Regions from separate parts of the Arthrobacter sp. MP_M4 genome, predicted to be linked through region 1. Evidence: riboswitches for the same ligand, from Rfam matches in the RefSeq annotation. Region 1 holds a riboswitch; the other holds the start of a gene.
What was found. Region 1 has a riboswitch for cyclic di-AMP ahead of RCH15_RS18100 (C40 family peptidase). Riboswitches for the same ligand answer to the same signal wherever they lie in the genome.
Positions count from the first base shown of each region.

Region 1 (5,833 bases):
ACCCGGATCGCCGAATAGGGGATTAGGTCACTGTCCTCGCAGCCGGGCAGGCTGCCCGAACGAAAGGGACCGTCCTGATGATGTTCTGAGGCCAAGACCAGAGGGGACGCGGGGTTCACACTGTGCGCTGGATCCCGCGCAGGCCACCGGGAGCCCGTGGATTGGTTGTCGACGCTTCAGCTGAGTTTCTGTGCGGGTCGCGGGAAGGTACTACCAGGACCGTCGTGGATGTGCTTTCCCGGACGGCCTGGCTTGCTGAGCCACGAAGGTAGCCGGGTATGCCACTCAGACCGCGTGTTCCGATGACCAGGAGTGGGGCACCGCGTGAGGTTTCTGTGATTTCCTAGGCCGGAGTGCCTGTCAGGGTGAGGCTGTCGCCCGGGAGCCGGGGGTGCTTGCCATTGATTTGAGCAGGAGATTCTGGAGCCAAGGGGAGTGCTGCTTCGTCGGCCTATTCCAGGGAGGCCATGGGCTGCGCACCCTCCGGGAGTGTGTCATTGATCAGGCTTGTGGATGTTGCCGTGGCGCCCAAAGATCCGGCCTTCTGCGCATCTTTGGCTACGGCCTGATGCGACTCCGTGTAGTCCAGGTCCGCTTCGAACTGAGTCATGTCCGGAACGCCGGCGTCTTCTGCGGTCTGCAGCAGGCCCTCCCGCCGGACATCGGCATGGCCGCCTTCGGTGGCTACGGCGAAAACCGCCTCATTGAACTTTCAGAACTTGCACGTGGTGTCTGGCCTGGTTTTTCAGGGCCGTGTACCCGCGGTGCCCGGCCACGGGCGTGGCCAGGCACCCCGGTCTTCAACTGCTAGGCGTTCACCCTGTAGTAGGCGGGGCCGGAGCCGACGTTCACGTCAAAGATGACGGTCTGGTTGCCGTTCCATCCGCTGTGCATTGCTTGTCCGTTGCCGAGGTAGATCGCGTTATGTGAGAATCCCATTCCGCCGTCGGCATAGTAGATAAAGTCGCCGGGTTCAGGCGTCGATACGGGAGTGGCGTAGGCCATCAAAGACTCGGGGGATTCATCGCCGACACCTTGAATTCCTGCCGCTCGCAGAGCCACTTCTCCCAGAACCGTGCAGTCCTGGGTGGCGCCGGTCTGGGCGAGAGCTGAGTTGAGGACCGTCTGGTTGATCGGAGACGGTGCCTTCTGGCCGCCGTCGGAGCTCGCCGGCACCACCGCCGAAGGCTGGTACGTTTCACCGGCGGATGCTGCAGGGGCGATCGGTGCCGGAACAGCTGCCGATTCCACGCCCGGGGTGCCTGCTGCCCCGGAAAGCGTTATGACATCTCCCGGATAGATGATGGAAGACATTTGAAGTCCGTTCAGCGACAGGATCGCGTCCAGGGAGACTCCGTTCAGCGCCCCAATCCGGCTGAGGGTCTCCCCGGCGTTGACGGTGTGGACGGACGCACCCCGGGCGGCCGCCTGGCCAGGAATGACTGCCGAGGAGGAGACAGCCCCCGGTGCAGTTCCACTCTGCGGGTCGGATGCGGTGGCTCCTGCCTGGGCAGGGGCGGCCATGCTCAGCACGAGCCCGGATCCCACGGCGACCAGGACGGCCTGGCGGCCGACCCTGCCCCTGTGGGTGGAGACGCTTCGAGAAATGGTGGACAGTCTGCTGCCGGTGGTGGCTCTGTGGCGGCCGTGGGTATTGTTGTTTGACATTGCTTAACCTCTCCCGATACCTGCGAGGTGAGCTGTCGGATGCGGATGGGAGTCACCCGGCCACCGGACGTTAGTGCCGGCGGCTTAACCCCAAGGATTCATTGAGAATCCATATTTGGTTCCCCCGCCCCTGCCGGAGCTATGTGGTGTAGGGACCTCGGCGGGCGGCAGGGTTAGGTAACAAGCCGAGTGTGCCGCGCCCAGTGGGCGGCACCGCCCTAATCTACACGCAAAATCACAAATGTATAAACATTTAGACTGTATCGTTGCGTCTAGGGGGCCGAAGGGATTTCTATCCGGTATTCGACGTTTCGCGGGGGACCCCTACCGCATAGGTGCCGGGCTGGTCGGTGGGGAACAAGGCGGTCCCGTCGGGGGGCATGGCCACGGGAAGGACATAATCGCCCGAGGTTGAGCTGGCGCCGGAATCGAGTTGGACCCTGGCGCCTGTGCCGTTGACATCCGCGTAGGCCATTCCCGGCCGCTGCGAAATCAGAAACACTGTGTGGGTGGAGTCATCCACGGTGGCCATGCCTGTTGGTGTTCCGTCGACTTTGCCCAGTGGCGGGCCGGTGGTGGGATCGGGAATGACATTAACGGCTGTCCCGGCAGGGTCGGTTCATTCCAGAATGATCACGCACCCGGTTGACGGTCCGTGAGCGCCCTCGTACCGGGCCTTCGTCCCGGACCCGGCAAGGGAAAGCGCGTTGGGAGTGTTGGCGAAGATCAGTCCGTTGCCGGGAGAGGGGCCCGGGACCTCTGTCGGTCCCCATAGGAGGTCCCCGTCCGCGGTCGAGAACGCCGTGGCAACAGTGATGCTGATCCGGTCTTTCGTGTCCTTCCTGGCGTCGGAATCGAGGAGGACAAGTGCCGCTTCCCCGCCGAACTGTGTGGGCGTGGAGTACCGCACGGGACGATGATGGCGCCGAAGGACACGTCTTTCGGCGCTTTCTTCATGGGCCGGGTCATTCTCTTGATTCCCTTGCCCGGCGGGAGGATCGTGGGCCCCGCGGCACGACGTCGTAACGAAGAAGCGCGTTCTCCGTACGCGTCGGTTGTCCATATTGGGAGGCACGATGGTGGCAGGGGCAGTTTTCCGGGTTGTAGTGGGGGTCGACGGGTCAGGCTCGTCGCTGGCAGCTCTTGAATGGGCCGTTGAAGAGGCCATCGGCAACGGTGGTTCGCGGAAGGGCGGCCGTGAGCTGCCAGCTCAGTCGCTGGACCATCCGCAGTTCTTGAACCTTTTAAGTAATTCCTCATTCCGGTATCGATGGCGTGCCGTTGATCCTGCGCTCATGCCGGGGGGCGTGGCTGGAAGTGGAGCGTTTCCAGATAGTTCTCGTCGTACCTCTCTTCCCTGGGTTCATCGTTGGGGTAACCACCGGGAAGTGCGCCCCGGTTCAGACCGGCCAGGAGTATATGCTCCAGCCCCGGCATGGTGGTCATCGTCGTTCTCTGCACAGTTCCGGTGGACAGGGCAGGCATTTTGGTGTTGGCCATATCATCGATTCCAGCCACGCCTGGTGCGACCAGGAGGAAGCCCGCGGCCGCTGCCAGGGCAGGAACCATTGCATTTCTCCATGCGCTCATGCCCTGATCCTTCGCTCCGCACATGGGAACAGGACATCCAAGGCCTGTGGAGAGGCTGTGAAAGCCAGCCCGCAGGGACGCTCCGGCACACCAGCCTCGGGAGAGATTCAACGCCACCATAATGCGCGGTGTTCGCGGTGACGTGCGCGGATATTGAGAGGGTGACGGGGTTTGTCATGAAAGCGCGGATTCTGGCAGTCCCCGGTGCCGTCCTCCATCGTCCCAACGCGGGATCATTTGGCGTATCTCCGGTGCGGTGGGATGGGCGCCAAATGATCCGCGTTGGTGCGGATCAGGCGAACAGGACGTCACCGACGAATCCGCCGTCACGGCACCCCGGCGGGATGGCGAACACAGCCGAGCCGACCGGCGTCGTCCATTGATTGAGCATGTCCATTTGATCGAGCCGGCGCTGGATCGGCGTGAACTGCTTGTCGACGTCGGCCTGGTAGGACACGAATATCAGTCCCGAGTCGGAGACCCCTCCGGCGCCTGGAGCGGCATCGTAGTTGTAGGCCCGGCGAAAGATCCGCTGGGAACCGTCCGCAGGCCGGGCCCGGCGCAGGTGCGAGACTTCCGAGATCACCGGGAACCCGAGCTTGGACACGGCCGCGAAGTCCGGCTCGTCGTGCTCGTGCGTCCCGGTCAGGGGCGCGCCGTTGGACAGCCGGCGGCCTACGGATTCCTCCCGGCCGATGCGGTCCGCTTCGTCCCACTTGTCCAGGTTCATCGCGATCCGGCGGACAACCACCGACGTGCCGTTCTTAATCCACGAGGGAATGTCTCCGCCGCCCCAGACCACCTGCTCGTAGTCCGTGCTGTCCGGGGCCGGGTTTGCGGTCCCGTCCACCTGGCCGAAGAGGTTCCGCATGGTGGTCCCGGATTTTTCGCTGCCATAGGAACGCCGGAAGCCGGCCTGAACCCAGCGGACGGTCGCGAAGCTCCGGCTGTCCTTCAGCAGCATCCGTTGGGCATGCGCCACGGTCAACGGATCATCCGCGCAGACCTGGAGCAGCAGATCACCGTCGGAGAACCCGGGCTGCAGCCGGTCGATGCTGAAGGCCGGCAGCGGTTTCAGCCACTCCGGTGCCTGTGCGGGGTCCACTGCGGCCACCAGGCCGGGGCCGACGCCGAACGTGACCGTCAGCCGGGCCGGCACCCGGGCAAGGTCACCCTCGGTGTCAGCCAGTGCCGGTCTTCCCGCGCAGAGGTCCGCGGCATCGTCACTGAGCAGCCGCAAGAGCGACCTGACGTCCGCTCGCGTCGTTCCGGGCCGCAAATCCAGGGCGACAAAAACACCGTGGGCCTGCGCCGCCGTCGTAATACCCGCCTGGCGGTCGCCGTGAAACGGAATCACGCCGCTGCCGTGGACGCTCTCCGCGGAGTCAACCGGTGCAGTAGTCGCCGCCCGCTGAACGCCCGCCCCGGCGAGCTGGGCGCCGGCCGCGGTCAGCGCCCCGAGCCCAGCGGCGGCGCCGCCGAAGAGCAGTCCGCGCCGTGGGAGCTTCCTCGGGACGCCCGGCCCGTCACTGCCCGCGAAGGAGCCTGCGGGCTGCTTATACCCGGCCATTACTTTGAGGTCGGCGACGGTGCGGAAGGGGTTGCGCTGCCGGCGGCGCCGGACGGCTGGCCATGCGACCTGCCGGCGCCCCCTTCATCGACATAATTCTCGTTGGCGCCGCTGAAGTCCTTCGCCACCGTGGTGAATTCGAAACTGCCGCCGCCCGCCAGCTCCAACGTGAACGTGACGTCGGAACCGGCCACGATGGGCGCGGTTAGCCCCATCAGCATCAGGTGGCTGGCGCCCGGCTCCAGTATCAGTTCGCCGCCGGCCGGGATGACAAAGCCGCCCTCTTTGGACCGCATCTGCATGGCGCCGTCGGGTCCCGCGACGGTTTCGTGCAGTTCGACCATCCGGGCCGCGGGGGTCGAGGCGCCGGTCACGGTGATGTCCGCGTCGGAGGTGTTTTTGATGACCCCGAAACCGCCGGTCATGCCGGAAGCGGCGGCTTTGACCCATGGCTGGTTGACCGCCAGCGCGGCGGAGGCACTGGCCGGGGTGGCGACGGCAGCAGACGCGGACGGTACCGGGGTTGCGGCTGAGGGCGAACAGCCGCTGAGGGCCAGGGACGCGGCGGCGAGAACGGAAAGGGCGGGGTACATGAGCTTCTTGGACATGATGGTGCTCCTGAATCGTGGCGGGCGGCCGCGGAGGGCCGGTCCGGAAAGTGTTATTCGCGGGGGGACTGTGTGTTGCGCTTGATGCGCCGGAGGCCTGCAATGACCAGATAGATGCCGAGACCTGCGGCGGCCGTGATTCCGGCCGCCGGCAGCCAGCCGGGCACACCGGCGCCGTCCCCGGTGCCGGCTGCCGCGTTTGGTTCAGCAGTGGCCGTGGGGTTGGCGGAGGCTGCGGGCGCAGCGGCGGCAGGATTGCCGACGTGGAACCGGTAGCCGCCACTGATCGGGTGACCGTCTGCGGAGACCACCCGCCAGCTGACCTGGTAGCCGCCGTCGGGAAGTTCCGGAAGCGCCTGGGTCAGCGTTTCCCGGCTGAGTACCGCGGCGCCGCTGA
Region 1 is NZ_JAXCHX010000039.1:414-6,246, forward strand. It holds gene RCH15_RS19155 (universal stress protein) at 116-340, opposite strand; gene RCH15_RS18095 (hypothetical protein) at 452-610, opposite strand; gene RCH15_RS18100 (C40 family peptidase) at 808-1,668, opposite strand; cyclic di-AMP (ydaO/yuaA leader) riboswitch at 1,672-1,824, opposite strand; gene RCH15_RS18105 (hypothetical protein) at 1,961-2,200, opposite strand; gene RCH15_RS18110 (hypothetical protein) at 2,288-2,578, opposite strand; gene RCH15_RS18115 (hypothetical protein) at 2,962-3,258, opposite strand; gene RCH15_RS18120 (Dyp-type peroxidase) at 3,551-4,828, opposite strand; gene RCH15_RS18125 (copper chaperone PCu(A)C) at 4,828-5,436, opposite strand; gene RCH15_RS18130 (copper resistance CopC family protein) at 5,490-5,833, opposite strand, start outside.

Region 2 (5,833 bases), on a different contig from region 1:
GTGCGGCTGGTCAGCACCATCGCCGACTGCCTCCAGCACGCGGGGCAGGCAGCCTACGCGAAGGGCTTGGATCCGGCCCGCACCCTCTAGGAGGCGCCCGCTGCGCCACCCGGGTGGGAGCGGTGAAATTGGGTCGTGCGCACCTTGACACTGACTTTCGCGCCCGCAGACACTGAAGAGTCCACGCTGCTCACGAGATGCAAGGGAACGGAACACATGACCAGCACAGGTTCGTTCGTGATTGTTGTCGGGTTTGACGGTTCCGGGAATTCCCACAATGCCCTCAGGTGGGCCGTTGACGAAGCAAAACAGCGGAACGGCGAAATCCGTCTTCTCACAGCCTGGGCGAAGTCCCCGCTCGCCTGGTACCCGGCGCTGCTGGAAACGGCCGCGGGCGAGGTCGTAACGCAAGATTCCCCCCACCAAGCAGCAGAGACCATGCAGGCTGCTGCCCTGACGTTCGTTGAGAAAGCGGGGGTGTCCGCCACCGGCCTGGTCGTCCAGAATGATTCGGCGGCCTCTGCACTCCTGGAAGCCGCCCACGACGCTGATCTGGTGGTGGTTGGCTCCCGGGGGCACGGCGGCTTTTCCGGCCTGCATGTGGGGTCGGTGGCAACACAAATCATCAATCATGCACCGTGCCCTGTCCTGGTGGTCCGGCCCAAGACTTCCTGAGGGCGACCGCCGGTGCACCGGATCCGGATCCGGGGTGCGGAAGAATGTCCCCATGAGCGAAGCCGGCGATTTCATTGACAGGGCGCTTCAACGCGAGTCATCGTGGAGCCGTGCCGAGGAAGCGGAAGGACGGTTCGGCAGCGGTCACCGATACTACGGCTCGTCCGTCGGAGCTGTGCGTGGGACGGTCCGCGACACCCTGCGCCGGCATCAGGATCTGACGCACGATGACATCACCGCGTTGAGCTCCGAGTTGTGGGAGGTGCCCGTCTTCGAACGCCGCCTCGCCGCCGTCGTGCTCCTGCAGTCAAAGGTCCGCGTGCTGACCAACACCGACCTGACCCGGATCGAGGGCTTCGTGCGCACGGCCCGGGTGGACGCGCTGGTGGATCCGCTGGCGCTCGACGTCGTCGGACCGCTGGTCGGCGGACTCGACGTCGTAGGGAGGGTCCGCGCCGACAGCGTCCTGGACCGCTGGGTGCGGGACCCCGATGCCTGGCTTCGCCGCGCGGCTGTGCTGTCTCCGCTGCCGGAGTTGCGCGCCGGTGCGGGAGACTGGTCCCGGTTCGTCCGACACGCCCGCTCGGTGCTGACGGAGCCACCGGAACGGCGGGACGGCGACGCGGATGCCGCGGGGGCCGTCACCCTGGTGCTCGCCGAGATGGCCAAGCACCGGCCGGAGCTGAATTTCCAGGAGTAAACTCCGCCCCGGCGTTTTCTTAGCCTGCCGGGCGGCGCTCCACCACCGCGTAGGCCTTTTCGTCCAGGAACACCCAATCGGTGACCACCATGAATCCGAGGGCGTCCACGCGGTCATTCAGCACGTGGATGTCGAAGCCCCCATCGCGTGGTTCCGCATCCCAGGTCGAGACGTGGACCTCCCCGTTCTCCAGGACCAGCAGCTCGGTGTTGACGTTGAAATCTTCAGCTGGCTGCGTGCTGAGCTGGCAAATCGCCACACTGTGTCGTGGGACGTTGATGGTGTTCATAGTGGGCCCTCCGCGTCGAGGATACGGTGATGGCATCACCTTACGCCCCGGGCTGAAACGGGAGCCACGCTGCTGGACGGACCATCCCCGCGGCCACCTCGATGTGACAGGCTGTGATCGTTCCGTTACCGTTGATGGGTGCCTGTTGTTTCCGAGACGGGCTCTCCCCAGCCGATTGCCTAACTCTGTCGCGGCCCGGGGACAACTCGCAGCAACGTCCGGCAGAGACGGGGAAACCACATTTTGACCCGCTTTTTTCAGGGGTCTTGGGGTGAAGCCGCACAGCCCGTTACGATCGGGCCCGCGTGCGGCCGGGTGACTCCCATCCGAATCCGACAGCTCACCTCGCAGGCATTGGGAGAGGCTCCTTTAATGACTTTTAGCAATACCCGTGCGCCCAAACGCGTTTCCGCCGGCACCATCGGCCGCCAGGCCGCAGTTCTCGTCGCCACATCAGGGATGGTGCTCAGCGGCGCCATGGCCGCAAATGCAGCCGAGGCTCCCGCCCAGCGCGACTCCGCACCGGCGTCGTCCGTTGACGTCCAGGGCGCGGTGTCCGCGCCGGTTATGGCCGACTCCGCAGTACAGATCACCTTCGAGCGTCCGGCCGTAGTGACCACCCCGGCTCCGGTCGTTGAGGCGCCCAAGCCCGTTGAGGCGCCCAAGCCTGTGGCAGCTCCGAAGGCGGCTGTCGCAGCAGCGGCGCCGGTCCGTGCCGCGTCAGTGGCCCCGGCCGCGGCACCCGCCGCAGCCAAGGCCACCGTCAAGGTTCAGGCTGCCCCCGCCCCGGCCGCGGCACCCGCTCCGGCCGCGGCAGCAGGCGGCGTCAACGCCACGCTGCTGGCCGTAGCCTACGGCCAGATCGGCATCACCCAGGACTGCACCGCCATGGTGGAGAAGGCCCTGAACGCTGCCGGCATCCCGGTCGGTGACATCGGACCGCGGGCTTTCCTGAACTACGGCACGGTCGTCGGCACCCCTCAGCCCGGCGACATCATTGTCCAGTCCGGCCACGTTGCCATCTACGCCGGCAACGGCCAGGCTATCAGCGGCGGCATGAACGGCGTCAACGCCACGATGGCCCACCCGCTGTCCTGGCTGACCGCCACGGGCCCCGTAACGTTCGTCCGCGCCGGCTAGCACCACCGCTTAGCTCTGCGTACAGCAGGCCGGTTGATCGGTTGCCTTGGGGGCAGCTGATCACCGGCCTTCTGCGTCCCCGGCGCCGGGGTCAACGTCGTACCGCAGCAGCACCACGCCGTTGCCGAAGGCACGGGTGTCCAGCAGCTGCAGCGAGGTTGTGTCATCGGCAGCCTGGAACAGCGGCTTGCCCCGTCCCACGAGAACCGGGTGGACGTAGACCCGGTACTCATCAATCAGGCCCAAGTGACGGAAAGTCGCCGCGAGGTCCGAACCGCTTAAGGCGAGGTCACCGCCGGGCTGCTCCTTGAGCGTCATCACCTCATCCACGACGACGTCGCGCACCACCCGGGCGTTCCACTCGGCTTTATCCAGGGTCCTGGAGTAGACAATCTTGGGCATGTCCCGCCAGATCTGTGCGAACTCGACCATCGGGGGAGTGCTTAACGGGTCCTGGTCCGCCGTCGGCCAGAAAGCGGCCATCAGCTCATACATGACACGCCCGTCCAGGAAAGCGCCCATGCTCCGGAGCTCGCTGTTGAAGTGCCGGTGCAGCTCATCATCCACCCGATGCCAGCCCAGGTCCCGCTCCGGACCCTCGATGAAGCCATCGAGGGATACCTGCATCATCAATACCACCTTGCGCATGGCGTTCTCCTTTGCGGCGCTGCGGACTCTTGGCGGACGGGGAGTTTCAGCGTACTCCGGGAACCCCTGCCGGGGCAGGGGAGCATGGAGCGGCCTTCAGCACTGATGGACGGGTCCAAGATTTCTACAAGGTCCGGGCTTGCATTGACGCACGGTTGGGAGAAAGATGTGGGGAAGTTTGGACCATCCACGGACCTACGTTTTCGGAGGTAGAGCATGCCTGCGAGCCCGCCCGTGGCAGTAGACACCGGCTCACACCCGACCCTGTTCCGGGGATGAGAACCTATGCAGTCATGGGGTCCCGGCCGGCACTTCAGCAGCGGCCGACACACGTCCACGTCGGCCCGCCGGACCGGCCGGCGCCTGCCCGGAACTCCTGACCGGTTCCGCCCGCACCTCCTGGTGGTACTGGTGGCCGTCCTCGCCTTAATCTCGGCCGCCACCATTTACGCCACCATCCAGGCCCGGGATCCCGTTTTCGCCGAACCGCCGGCTCCCGCCGCAACGTCAGCGACTGCCGCCGGCGCCGCCCCGACCGTGCCGTCGCCCCCGCCCCCGGCGCCGGTCCCGACGCCGTCCGCCACCGCCGTCGTTCCTCCCACGCCCGCGATTGGTCCGGCGCTGGATGAGGAGATCAACAACGTCATCCAATCCAACAGCGCCTACCGGGTGGGCGTGGCCCTCGTGGATGTGGCGGACGGAGCAGTCCACGAGTATGGGGCGAAGAACAAGTTCGTTGCTGCCAGTACCGCTAAAATTCTGGCCGCGGCGTCGTATTACCATCTGGTGGAAACCGGCAAAGCCTCTTTGGGGGCACGGATGGGCGCGTCCACCTCCGGACAGCAGATCCGGCAAATGGTCCAGCAAAGCAACAACGATTCGTGGGCCTTGATCATGGCCGCGATTGGTGCCCGCGCCCTGACGAACTATGCCGCCACCCTGGACATCCCCTACGACCGGTCGGTCAACAGCCTCACGCCCGCGGAGATGGCGAAAACTCTGACCGAGCTGTACAGCGGCAGGCTGCTCAACGCCGAGAACACCCGGCAGCTGCTGTCCTACATGCAGAAAACCAACTTCGAAACCCTGATTCCGGCCGCCGTGCCCCCTGGGGTCACCGTGTTCCACAAATACGGCCTGCTGAACGGATACCTGCACGACTCGAGCATTCTCGTGAGGGGGGACAAGGCTTACGTCTTTGTGGTGTACACCCAGGGCAGGGGCCTATCGGACATGGCTGCCCGGACGCGAATTATCCACCAGCTCACCACGACGGTCGCCGCCGGGCTCTTCTGACGAAAAAATCCCCGTCCCGGACACCGCCGTGGCTCCCTGACGGCGGGTCCGCCGTCGAACGCTGGAGAGGCGCGCTAGAAGCTCGACGAACTTCCCGACCCGGAGAAGCTGCCGCCGCTGCCGCCGTAGCCGGTGGTGCTGCCGCCGCCGCCGCGGGCACTGCCGACACTGCTCACCCCGGTGTTGAAACCGGAGTTGAAGGTGGGCACCGAGAAGAAGTAGTACGCGGGGTATACGGTGCCCAAAATACTGGGCTCGTAGGTGCGCCCGTATTTGGCCTTGCTGCCGGCCTGTGCGCTCTCCATGTCATCGCGCATGAGGCTGGCCTCCTTCTCGTTCTTGGCAAAAGCTGCAATGACGGTGTCGGAGTGGTTTTTGAGCAGCTCGGACAGATGGGTGCGGGCATCGCGCAGCCGGTCGAGGGCAGTCTCCGGAGTGATGATGCCCTCCGCGAGTTCAGAGGTCCACCGTTCGAGTTCGCGGTGGCTTTCATCCCGGAAGGAACGCAGCGCTGCCGCGGTTGCGGAGTCGGATTGGGCGTGGCGCTTGCTGAGCATCTGTTCGATGGCCGCCAGATCCGCGCGGAAAGGGGCCAGTTGCCGGTCCCAGGCCGGCGCCCACGCGGACCCGCGGTTGAGCAGGGCGTTGGTGTCCGCGATGACGTCGTCGAGGGCATCCAGTTCAGCGGCGGCATCGGCATAGCTGCGGATCAGCTTCAAGTTGGGGCGTTTACCCAGGTCCCGGGACGACATGGCGTGGACCTGGTTCGAGAGGCCGGTGGCCGTGTTGTATTTTGCGAGGAAGGTCCTGTGTTTTTCCAGAACGGTGCTGCCGTAGCGGGACGCTTCCGGGATGGTCTCAGCGTTAAGTTCGGTGACCTGCAGGTCCATGCTGACGTTGGAATAGCTGGCGTCGCCGCGGGCCAGTTCCTTCCGGCTGCCGACCCTGGTCCGCCACCGCACCATCAGCCATGTCCCCGCGCCGGCGACGGCGGCTGCCACGGTGGTCCAGGCGGTGACGAGGAAGGCAGTGGACCGGTACCACGGCTGGTTAATCAGCTCCGCGCCGCGGGTGATCCCGGCGAT
Region 2 is NZ_JAXCHX010000015.1:9,036-14,868, forward strand. It holds gene RCH15_RS11965 (mycothiol transferase) at 1-90, shown strand, start outside; gene RCH15_RS11970 (universal stress protein) at 217-675, shown strand; gene RCH15_RS11975 (DNA alkylation repair protein) at 728-1,375, shown strand; gene RCH15_RS11980 (hypothetical protein) at 1,395-1,664, opposite strand; cyclic di-AMP (ydaO/yuaA leader) riboswitch at 1,831-2,032, shown strand; gene RCH15_RS11985 (hypothetical protein) at 2,037-2,804, shown strand; gene RCH15_RS11990 (dihydrofolate reductase family protein) at 2,865-3,452, opposite strand; gene RCH15_RS11995 (serine hydrolase) at 3,738-4,748, shown strand; gene RCH15_RS12000 (DUF5129 domain-containing protein) at 4,823-5,833, opposite strand, start outside.
Region 2: linked by a shared signal. The riboswitch ahead of RCH15_RS11985 (hypothetical protein) and the one ahead of RCH15_RS18100 (C40 family peptidase) in region 1 are both predicted to bind cyclic di-AMP.